DNA from 3 places in the Mesorhizobium sp. M0145 genome. Region 2 is predicted to be linked to each of the others. Evidence: predicted binding sites of a transcription regulator. Region 2 holds the regulator's gene; each other region holds the start of a gene.
What was found. The regulator PhoB, encoded in region 2, activates phosphate uptake and scavenging genes when phosphate is short. The targets are predictions, from matches to a motif close to TGTCATNNANCTGTCAT.

Region 1 (3,279 bases), on a different contig from region 2:
CGAATTTCATGATCGAGATAGGCATCAAACTCCGGCCGATTTTGGCATGTACCGCGCTCGCCGTCCTCCTCGCGGCCGGCGCGGCGCAGTCGGCGGCGTCGTTCAAGGAGACGCGGTCTGCTTTGCCGTCCGACAAGCCGTCGGCGGAGCAGCTTTTTGCCGATGCTCCCGATGGCGTCGATCCGGTGGTGACCGGGCCGGTCAGCGCCGCCTTCAAGCAGCGGCAGCAAAATGCCGGATGCGACAGCGCCGTCTGGCCCAACATTCCCGTCGTCTGCTATCCCGATTGATATACGCCCTACCCTCGGGCTGGCCCGAGGGTAGTGGCGCCGTCGCTCACGCCGACCGCACCGGATCGAGCGTGACCTTGTAGAGTTCGCTGTCGTCGCGATCCATCAGCCGCACCGTCAACTGCTCGGTGGCGCCATCGATTTCGACGAGCCCGAAGAACTGCAGGCCGGCCGAAGGCGCCAGGTTTTGACCCTGTTCGGCAGTTGGTGCCTTTATGAACTTCAGCTCCGGGCCGAATGTCATATCGAAACCATTAGGCCCGAACGTGCCGGAATGGATCGGACCCGAAACGAATTCCCAAAACGGATTGAAGTCCTGGAACTGCGCCTTGTCCGGATTGTAGTAATGCGCGGCTGTGTAATGCACGTCTGCGGTGAGCCAGACAGTGTTGCTGATACCCGCATTCTTTATATAGCGAAGAAGGTCGGCAATTTCCAGCTCACGCCCTTTGGCCGGGCCATTGTCGCCATTGCTGACCGCCTCGGCCCCTACCTTCTTGGTGCCGTCGTTCCAGACGACGAGGCCGAGCGGCATGTCGGCGGCGATGATTTTCCAGGTTGCGTTGGAATTCGCCAGTTCACGCTTCAGCCATTTGATCTGCTGTTCACCGAGGATGCGCGATTGCGGCGTCATCGTCTCCTGCATATCCGGACCGTTGGGGCCGCGGTAGGAACGCATGTCGAGGAAGAACACGTCGAGCAGCGGACCATAGGCGATCTTGCGGTAGACGCGGCCGGGCTCCGACGGCTCGTAACGGATCGTCGTCATTTCGTGGAAGGCGCGCGCCGCACGTGCCGTCAGCACATGGATGGATTTTTCAGTGTAGCGATCGTCGGCGCTCAGGTCCTTCGAGTCCGACCAGTTGTTCAGCACCTCGTGGTCATCCCACTGATAGAAGGTCGGACAGATGGCGCTGAGCGCCAGCACATGCCTGTCCATCATGTTGTATTTCCACTGCGCCCGGTATTCGTCCAGCGTCTCGGCAACCTTGCGCTTCTCGTCGATCAGCACTTTGTTTTTCCACTTGCCGCCGTTGGGCAGGTCGACCTCGTCCTTCATCGCACCATCGGCATAGATCGTATCGCCCGAATGCAGGAAGAAGTCGGGCGTGTGCTTGGCAATGGTGGCGTAGGTCTTCATGCCGGTCTCGTCGATGCCCCAGCCTTGGCCGGCGGTGTCGCCCGACCAAGCAAAGCGAATGTCGCGCTTCGAGGCAGGTGCCGTGCGGAAGCGGCCGACGACCGGCTCGGAAACGGCGTTGATGTCGGCAAGATCGGCCGCGACCATGCGGTAGAAGATGTCCTGGTCGGAGGCGAGATCGGTAAGCAGCCGCTTCACCGTATAATCGCTGGCCGGCGAGGTATCGAGCGGCGCCAGGCGGACGGCATTGGTGAAGCTTTCGGTCGGCGACACCTCGAACATGACGCGCGACGGCCGGTCGGTGCGTGTCCAGACCATGCCGCTGGTGGCGTCGACGTCGCCGGACTGGATGCCATGGGTGAAAGCCGGGCGCTGATTGGCGCGCGAGTAATAGGGAAGCGCCAGGCCCGAGGCGCCGACCAGGCCAACGGCGCTGGCCGACGTGACGAAAGCGCGCCGCGTCATCGAAATCTTGTTCATGGCTGTCTCCTGGATGGCATTGAACGTCGCCGCCAAGCTCCAGCTTCAATGTTTCAGGCACATTTCGAAACGATGAAGGTTTCGTAACAACCAACAGGAGCGCTAGCTCTTTCCTTCTCCCCTTGTGGGAGAAGGTGGATTGGCGCGCAGCGCCAAGACGGTTGAGGGGTGCTGGACGGAGTGCCGGCGGTTCCAAGCTGGAACACCCCTCATCCGGCCGAGCTTCGCTCGGCCACCTTCTCCCACAAGGGGAGAAGGGAAAGCCGCACCGTTGGCGCACCCCTAAGCCGCTTGCGGTTCCGGGTCGAACGCCGGGCGGCTGGTGTTGATCAGCAGCGAGATGCAGGCGGCGGCTATTGCCGTCATACCGGCGATCAGGAAGGCAAGCTCGTAATTGCCTTGCAGCTCGCGCATGGTGCCGCCGAAGAAGGCCGCTGTCGCGGCGCCAACCTGATGGCCTGCGACGATCCAGCCGAAGACGATCGGCCCGCTGCGGTCGCCGAACGCCTCGTTGGAAAGCCTGAGCGTCGGCGGCACCGTGGCGATCCAGTCCAGTCCGTAAAACACGGCGAAGATGATCAGGCTGGTCGCCGAGAAGCCGGAATAGGGCAAATAGATCAGCGACAGGCCGCGAATACCGTAATAGACGCCGAGCAGCTTGCGCGGGTCGAAACGGTCGGTGAGCCAGCCCGACAGCGTCGTGCCGATAAGATCGAAGATGCCCATCATCGAGAGCAGGCCTGCAGCCTGCACTTCGCCAATGCCCATATCGCCGCAAAAGGCGATCAGGTGAGTGCCGACCAACCCGTTGGTGGTGAAGCCGCAGACGAAGAAAGTGGCGAACAGATACCAAAAGACGCGCGTGCCGGCGGCGCGGCGCAGCGTGCTCATCGTATGCGCGAGGAAATTGCCTTGCGCGGCAGGTGGTGACGGCGGCACGTCGTCGAGCTCGGCGCCATAGCGCACCATGCCGATGGAGGCCGGCCGCTCCGGCACCAGCAGCCAGACCAGCGGCAGCAGGCAGGCGGTGGCAACCGAGACCGCGATGACAATCGGCCTCCAGCCGCCCGACTGGGCGAGCGAGGCGAGCAGCGGCAGGAAGACCAGCAGCCCGGTGGCACTGGACGCCGACATCAGTCCCATCACCAGGCCGCGATTGGTCTTGAACCAGCGGTTGACGATGGTCGCGCCGAGCACGGTGGCGACGGCGCCCGAGCTGACGCCGGAAAACACGCCCCAGGTGAGGAGCAGATGCCACGGTTTGGTCATCAACAGGCTGAGCGCGGTCGATCCCGACATCAACAGCAGCGCGGCAAGCAAGGTGCGGCGCAGCCCGATCCGCTCCATCAGCGCCGCGGCAAACGGCCC
Region 2 (3,279 bases):
GCCGGCCAGCCATCGCGTACTGAGATCGCAGCTACCACCGGCCTCAGTCATTCGACCATATCGGCGATCTCTTCCGACCTGATACGGGAAGGCATCCTCGCCGAGAGCAAGGCAAGCGAGCCCGTTTCGTTGAAACGCGGTCGTCCGCAGGTCGGCCTCGCCCTCAACCCGGAAGCGGCGGCGGTGCTGACCGTGGTGTTGTCGCTGAATTTCCTGTCGGCCGCCATTATCGACTATACGGGACAGGTGGTCGCCGAGGAACAGCGCCGGCTGGACACGCTGACCATGCCGCGCGACGAGCTGATCCGTGAATGCATGGCCATCGTCCGGCGCCGGCTGCAGGATCCAGACCTTGACGTCCGCAGTGTCGCCCGCATCGCCCTGGCGATTCAGGGCATTACCGACTCCCCTGCACGCGCCATGCTGTGGTCGCCGATCACGCCGCAGACCGACATCGCCTTTGCCGACATGCTGGAGGACGAATTCGGCATCCCGGCAACGGTGGAGAACGACTGCAACATGATGGCGGTGGCTTTGCGCTGGCGCAATCCGGATCGCTATCGCGACGACTTCATCGCCATCCTGCTTTCGCATGGCATCGGCATGGGGCTGGTGCTGAAGGGCGAACTGTTCACCGGGACGCATTCCTCGGGCGGCGAATTTGGCCACATGATCCATCGTCCGGGCGGCGCGCTCTGCCGTTGCGGGCGGCGCGGCTGCATCGAGGCCTATGCCGGCAACTACGCCATCTGGCGCAACGCCAGGCAGATGAGCGAAGACAGCGAACCGGTCGCCGACGTCAGCGACGCCGACATGCGAGCACTGGCGGCCCAGGCGCGCGAGAAAGATGGGCCGGAACGCGAGGCCTACCGCAAGGCCGGCGAAGCGCTGGGTTTCGGTCTCGGCTCGCTGTTCGCGCTGATCGATCCGGCACCGGTCGCGATGGTCGGCGCCAGTGCCGCCGCCTTCGATCTGATCGAGCCGGCCTTGCGGAAGGCAATCGCCCAGACCGCCGGCGGCCAGCATTCAGGCTCGATCTCCTTCGATACAGAGCCGAACGAATTGCCGCTGATCCGCGAAGGCTGCGCGATGCGGGCGTTAAGCTTCGTCGACCAGGAGATTTTCGCGCCGGGCGCGCAAATGAGGCCCAGCGTCAGAAAGAACGTAGCCTGACCAGGCGGGTCAATCTTCCCTGATCGCATAGCCGGCACCGCGGATGGTGCGGATGACATCCGGCATCCGGCCGTTGTTGACGGCTTTGCGCAGCCGCCCGACATGCACGTCGACGGTGCGTTCGTCGATGTAGATTGTCTCGCCCCAGACATTATCGAGTAACTGGCTGCGCGAGAAGACACGGCCCGGATGCCGCATCATGAACTCGAGCAGCCGGAATTCGGTCGGCCCGAGCCTGATTTCGCTCTTCTTGCGATAGACCCTGTGCGATTCGCGATCGAGCACGATGTCGCCGACCTTCAGCACGCTGGACAGCACTTCCGGCTTGGCGCGCCGCAGCAGCGCCTTGACCCTGGCCATGAATTCCGGTGTCGAAAACGGTTTGACCAGATAGTCGTCGGCGCCGGTCGAAAGACCGCGCACCCGGTCGCTCTCCTCGCCGCGCGCGGTCAGCATGATGATCGGCAGCCGCTCGGTTTCGGGGCGCACCCGCAACCGACGACAGAGCTCGATGCCGGAAACCGCTGGTATCATCCAGTCGAGCACCAAAAGGTCGGGCACATTCTCCTGCAAACGGATCTCGGCTTCGTCGCCGCGTGTCACCACCTCGACCTGGTAGCCTTCGGATTCGAGATTGTAGCGGAGCAGCACACCCAACGGCTCCTCGTCCTCCACCACCATTATGCGTGGTGCGATCATCGGCTGGGCACCCCCATCATGTCACCGGTGCGGACATTGTCGTTTCGTCCTGCTTCGGACGATTGACCGGCAATTGCTCGCCGGTCAGCACATAATACGCATTTTCGGCGATGTTGGTGACATGGTCGCCGATCCGCTCCAGATTCTTGGCGCAGAACAGCAGGTGCGTGCAAGCGGTGATGTTGCGCGGATCTTCCATCATGTAGGTCAAGAGCTCGCGGAACACGGACGTGTATTTGACGTCGATGCGCTCGTCGGCGGCACGCAGCTTGGCCAACGCGGCCGCATCGCCTGCAGCATATTCCTCGATGACACCCTGCACCTGGATGAGAACCAGCTGCGCCATCGCGTCGATGGAATGCGACAGGTCCCGCGGCGTGGCGCTGAGGCCGACCGCACTCACGCGCTTGGCGATATTCTTGGCAAGGTCGCCGATGCGTTCGAGGTCGCCCGCCATGCGGATCGCTCCGACCACATGGCGAAGATCGTGGGCCATCGGCTGGCGTTTGGCGATCAGGGTGATGGCGCGGTCGTCCAGTTCGCGTTGACGCGCATCCATGATGGCGTCGTCGGAAACGACGCGTTGCGCCAGCACGTTGTCGGAATTCAACAGGGCCTTGGTCGCCCCGCCGACCATCGAACCGGCGAGGTCGGCCATGTCGCGGATCAGCTTGCTGATCTGCTCGAGATCCTCGTCGAAAGAAGCGACTGTGTGTTCGCCCATGATCCTGTCCTCAAATGCATGATCGGAATGGCTCAGCCGAAGCGGCCAGTGATGTAGTCCTGCGTGCGCTTCTCGCGGGGCGACGTGAAGATCTTCTCGGTCCGGTCGAACTCGACCAGTTCACCCAGATACATGAAGGCGGTCTGGCGCGACACGCGCGCCGCCTGCTGCATGTTGTGGGTGACGATGACGATCGTGTAGTCGGCTTGCAATTCGTCGATCAGTTCCTCGATCTTGGCAGTCGACAGCGGGTCGAGCGCCGAAGCCGGTTCGTCGAGCAGAATGACTTCCGGCTTCACCGCCACGGTGCGGGCGATACAGAGCCGCTGCTGCTGGCCGCCGGACAGGCTCAAGCCGCTGGCGTTGAGCTTGTCCTTGACCTCGCTCCACAGCGCGGCGCGCTTCAACGCCTGTTCGACGCGGCCGTCCATCTCGGACTTGCCGAGGTTCTCGTAGAGCCTGACGCCGAAGGCGATGTTCTCGTAGATCGACATCGGGAACGGCGTCGGCTTCTGGAACACCATGCCGATCTTGGTCCTGAGGAGGTTGAGATCCTGCGACCGGTCGAGAATGTTCTTGCCGTCGAGCAGCACCTGGCCCTCGGCCGTCTGTTTTGGGTAGAGCTCATAGATGCGGTTGAACACACGCAGCAGCGTCGATTTCCCGCAACCCGAAGGGCCGAT
Region 3 (3,279 bases), on a different contig from region 2:
TCAGCTCGAAAGCGTCTTCCTGAAAATCGGAAGCTCGATTTCGCAGCTGCACTTGACGAACTGAACGACGTCGGCCGCTCTCCCGCCGCCGCTGCTCAACTCGTGTGTGCAGCCACTTTGCCTGTGGTTTCGGGGAAGAAATCGGGCGCCGCATGGCGCTTGCCGAACATCATGTCGTATTGCAGCAGACGGAAGTCGCGGATTGCCGGATCGATCTCTTTCTGACGCGACCAATCGGGGGTGGCGTCGCCCCCCGGTGCCAAAAGCAAATTGCGGTCGATAACGCGGTAGCGCTCTCGCAACTGTCCGAGGAAGCCGGTGTAATAGGGATGGCTGATGCCGGCTGTCTTCAGGATATGGTAGGGCAGGAAGGACGGGCTGACGGCGCCCAGATCCTCGGCCGGGCCGCTGCGATTCGACCAGACGATCAGCGGCGTCTGGTGGTGCAGCAGCATCTGGTCGGCCGCCTCCTTGCGCGGCGCAACATTGTCCTTCAGGAAGCCGGTCTCGACGTAGACCGGCCCAAGCGGCGGCAGATGGTCGCCGAAGAACGCGATGACGGTCGGCCGCTCGCGTTTCTTCGCCCATTCGATCAGCCGCTCGAGGCCGCGGTCCGCGTCGGAAGAGCCTTCGGCATAGCTCAACAGCGATTCACGCGCCCATTGGCTGATCGGCGCCTGCACCTTGTGGGTCGGATTGTTATAGCGATACGGCTCATACGGCCCGTGGTTCTGCAGGCTGACGGCGAAAAAGAAGACCGGCTCGGCGCTGGTATCGGCTTCGTGGATAATCTCGTCGGTCATCGCAGCGTCCGACGCGAGCGGTCCGCGCTTCTGCATGGGCGGCAACGTCTCCTCGGACTTGAAGTCGTTGAAGCCGAAATCGGCATAGACGGCCCCCCGGTTCCAGAACCAGTTAGTGCCGGGATGGATAGCGCGCGCCCGGTAGCCTTGACTTTTCAGGAAGGTCGCCAGCGAGGGAGTCGGTGTCCGCACATATTGCTGGTAGGGAATGCTGCCCGCCGGCAGGAAGGCGTTGGAAAAGCCGGTCAGGGCCTCGAACTCGATGTTGGCCGTCATGCCGCCGAACTCGGGCGAGAACATGTAACCCGTGCGCAGTGCCCGCACATTGGGGATAGGGTCGGGCGTGATGGTGACGCCGGGTAGCTTGGTCGGATCCCAGAAGGATTCGCTCATGACGACGATGATGTCGGGCTTCTCGGCGGGTACCGAAGCCGTCACCTGCGGTTTGCCGATCGCTTCGATCGCCTTGCCGGAATAGCCGGGCGGCGCCGAGACATGCGCCATCGGGACGTTCAGCGCGAAGGCGAGCGCAAAACCGTTCGAGGCATAGTTTTCCTTCTGGTCCCACATGATCGGGATGATCTGCAGCCGGTCGCGTGTCCACGAGAAAGTGGCATAGTCCATGATGGAGACGAAGAAGGCGATCAGCGGCACCGTCAGCGTCAGCCGGGCAAGGCGGCCCTTGTGGCTGAGTGCCGGAACGCGGCGGCGCCATAGCCGCCAGCCATAGACGAGCAGCGACAGCCCGCCGACGATGCCGATCGCCAGGGCAATGGCGGTTCCCGGGCGATCGCGTACCAGAAGCGGCATCAATGCCACGATCTGCCGGGAATAGAGGAAATCGGTCGGATAGAGCGGATCGCCGAGATACAGCGACTTCTGGTGGCCGACGAACGCCAGCGACAATGTCAGCGGCGCGACGATCATCAGGCTCTGGTGACTGCGGCCGAGCACGGCGTCGAGGCCGATGAGGATCAGCGCAAAAATGATGATCGTGGTCCAGCCGGGTTTGAAAGGCTGCAGAAAGAAATCAATGGTGCCGGCAAAGTTGCCGCGCACGATCAGTTCGATGGCAAACACAAGGATGGCCGCAGCCAGCAAGCTGATAAGGCCATAGCGGATGACAGGCCATTTGCGCGCCGGCAGATAGCCGGTCGACGGATCGCCTTCAAGAAACTGGGGCGCCGCCTCGGCTGCGCTCTGCTTGGTCTTTGCCACTTCAATAGTTCCCCGGCCCGCAACAAAAGCGTCACTCGATTGTCATCGAACTGTCACGCAAAGCTTAGCGCCTGCGGCGGAAATAAGAAGAGCCAGCAAACAAATCGTGAGCGGTTTTCATCATGAGTGATCGCCAAAAAGCCTGCCGAAACAGGCACTCGGCCGATATTACGCGATCAAGGTTGGACTTGACTTGGCCGCACGCCTTGCGTCACAGGCAACGTGAACCAGCAGCTGGGAGCCGCCGATGGCCATCGCATTCACCTTTCCGGGGCAGGGCAGCCAGGCTGTCGGCATGGGCAAGGACCTCGCCGATACCTTTGTGGAATCGCGGCGGATCTTCGAGGAAGTTGACGACGCGCTCGGCGAAAACCTATCGAAGCTGATCTGGGAAGGCCCGGAAGAGACGCTGACGCTGACCGCCAACGCCCAGCCGGCGCTGATGGCGGTGTCGCTTGCCGCAATCCGGGCGCTGGAGGCGCGCGGCTTCTCCCTGAACGGCAAGGTCACCTATGTCGCCGGCCACTCGCTCGGCGAATATTCGGCACTTGCGGCCGCAGGTTTCGTTTCGGTCGCCGACGCCGCCCGGCTGTTGCGCATCCGCGGCAACGCCATGCAGGCGGCTGTGCCGGCCGGCGAGGGCGCCATGGCGGCGATCATCGGGCTGGAACAGGCCGACGTCGAAGCCGCTTGCGCAGAGGCCGCCCAGGGCGCCGCCAAAGATCCCGCACAAGCCTTGGTTTGCCAGATCGCCAATGACAATGGCGGCGGCCAGCTGGTGATCTCCGGCGCCAGGCCAGTGGTCGAACTGGCGGCGAGGCTATGCACGGAGAAGGGCGCCAAGCGGGCGCTGATGCTGCAGGTCTCGGCGCCCTTCCATTCGGCATTGATGAAGCCTGCGGCCGAGATCATGCGGGAGGCGCTGGCCGCCGTGACGAAGAGTGCGCCGGTCGTGCCGCTGGTCTCCAATGTTACGGTGACCCCGACGAGCGATCCCGACGAGATCGCCCGCCGACTCGTCGAACAGGTGATCGGGCGCGTGCGCTGGCGCGAAACGGTGGAGTGGTTCGGCAGCAACGGCGTTGCGACGCTTTACGAAGTGGGCGCCGGCAAGGTGCTGTCGGGGCTGGCCCGCCGCATCAACCGCGATATTGCCACCACTGCCATCGGATCCGCGGCGGATGTCGAGGCGGCGCTGGCGGCGCTTGCATAATCAACTGGCGATTTGACCCCGCTCCATGCGAAGGGTGTTCGCTCA

Region 1: a site for PhoB is predicted at 1,984-2,000, ahead of NKJ28_RS21785 (alkaline phosphatase D family protein). Genes of this name have one in related genera too.
Region 3: a site for PhoB is predicted at 2,062-2,078, ahead of NKJ28_RS31645 (LTA synthase family protein). Genes of this name have one in related genera too.

What each region holds. Positions count from the first base shown of each region.
Region 1 is NZ_JAMYTK010000016.1:64,182-67,460, forward strand. Features, by position in the region: gene NKJ28_RS21780 (hypothetical protein) at 9-290, shown strand; gene NKJ28_RS21785 (alkaline phosphatase D family protein) at 337-1,911, opposite strand; gene NKJ28_RS21790 (MFS transporter) at 2,194-3,279, opposite strand, start outside.
Region 2 is NZ_JAMYTK010000001.1:754,642-757,920, forward strand. Features, by position in the region: gene NKJ28_RS03790 (ROK family protein) at 1-1,173, shown strand, start outside; gene phoB (phosphate regulon transcriptional regulator PhoB) at 1,183-1,872, opposite strand; gene phoU (phosphate signaling complex protein PhoU) at 1,889-2,596, opposite strand; gene pstB (phosphate ABC transporter ATP-binding protein PstB) at 2,629-3,279, opposite strand, start outside.
Region 3 is NZ_JAMYTK010000043.1:8,049-11,327, forward strand. Features, by position in the region: gene NKJ28_RS31640 (pilus assembly protein TadG-related protein) at 1-64, shown strand, start outside; gene NKJ28_RS31645 (LTA synthase family protein) at 96-2,021, opposite strand; gene fabD (ACP S-malonyltransferase) at 2,269-3,234, shown strand.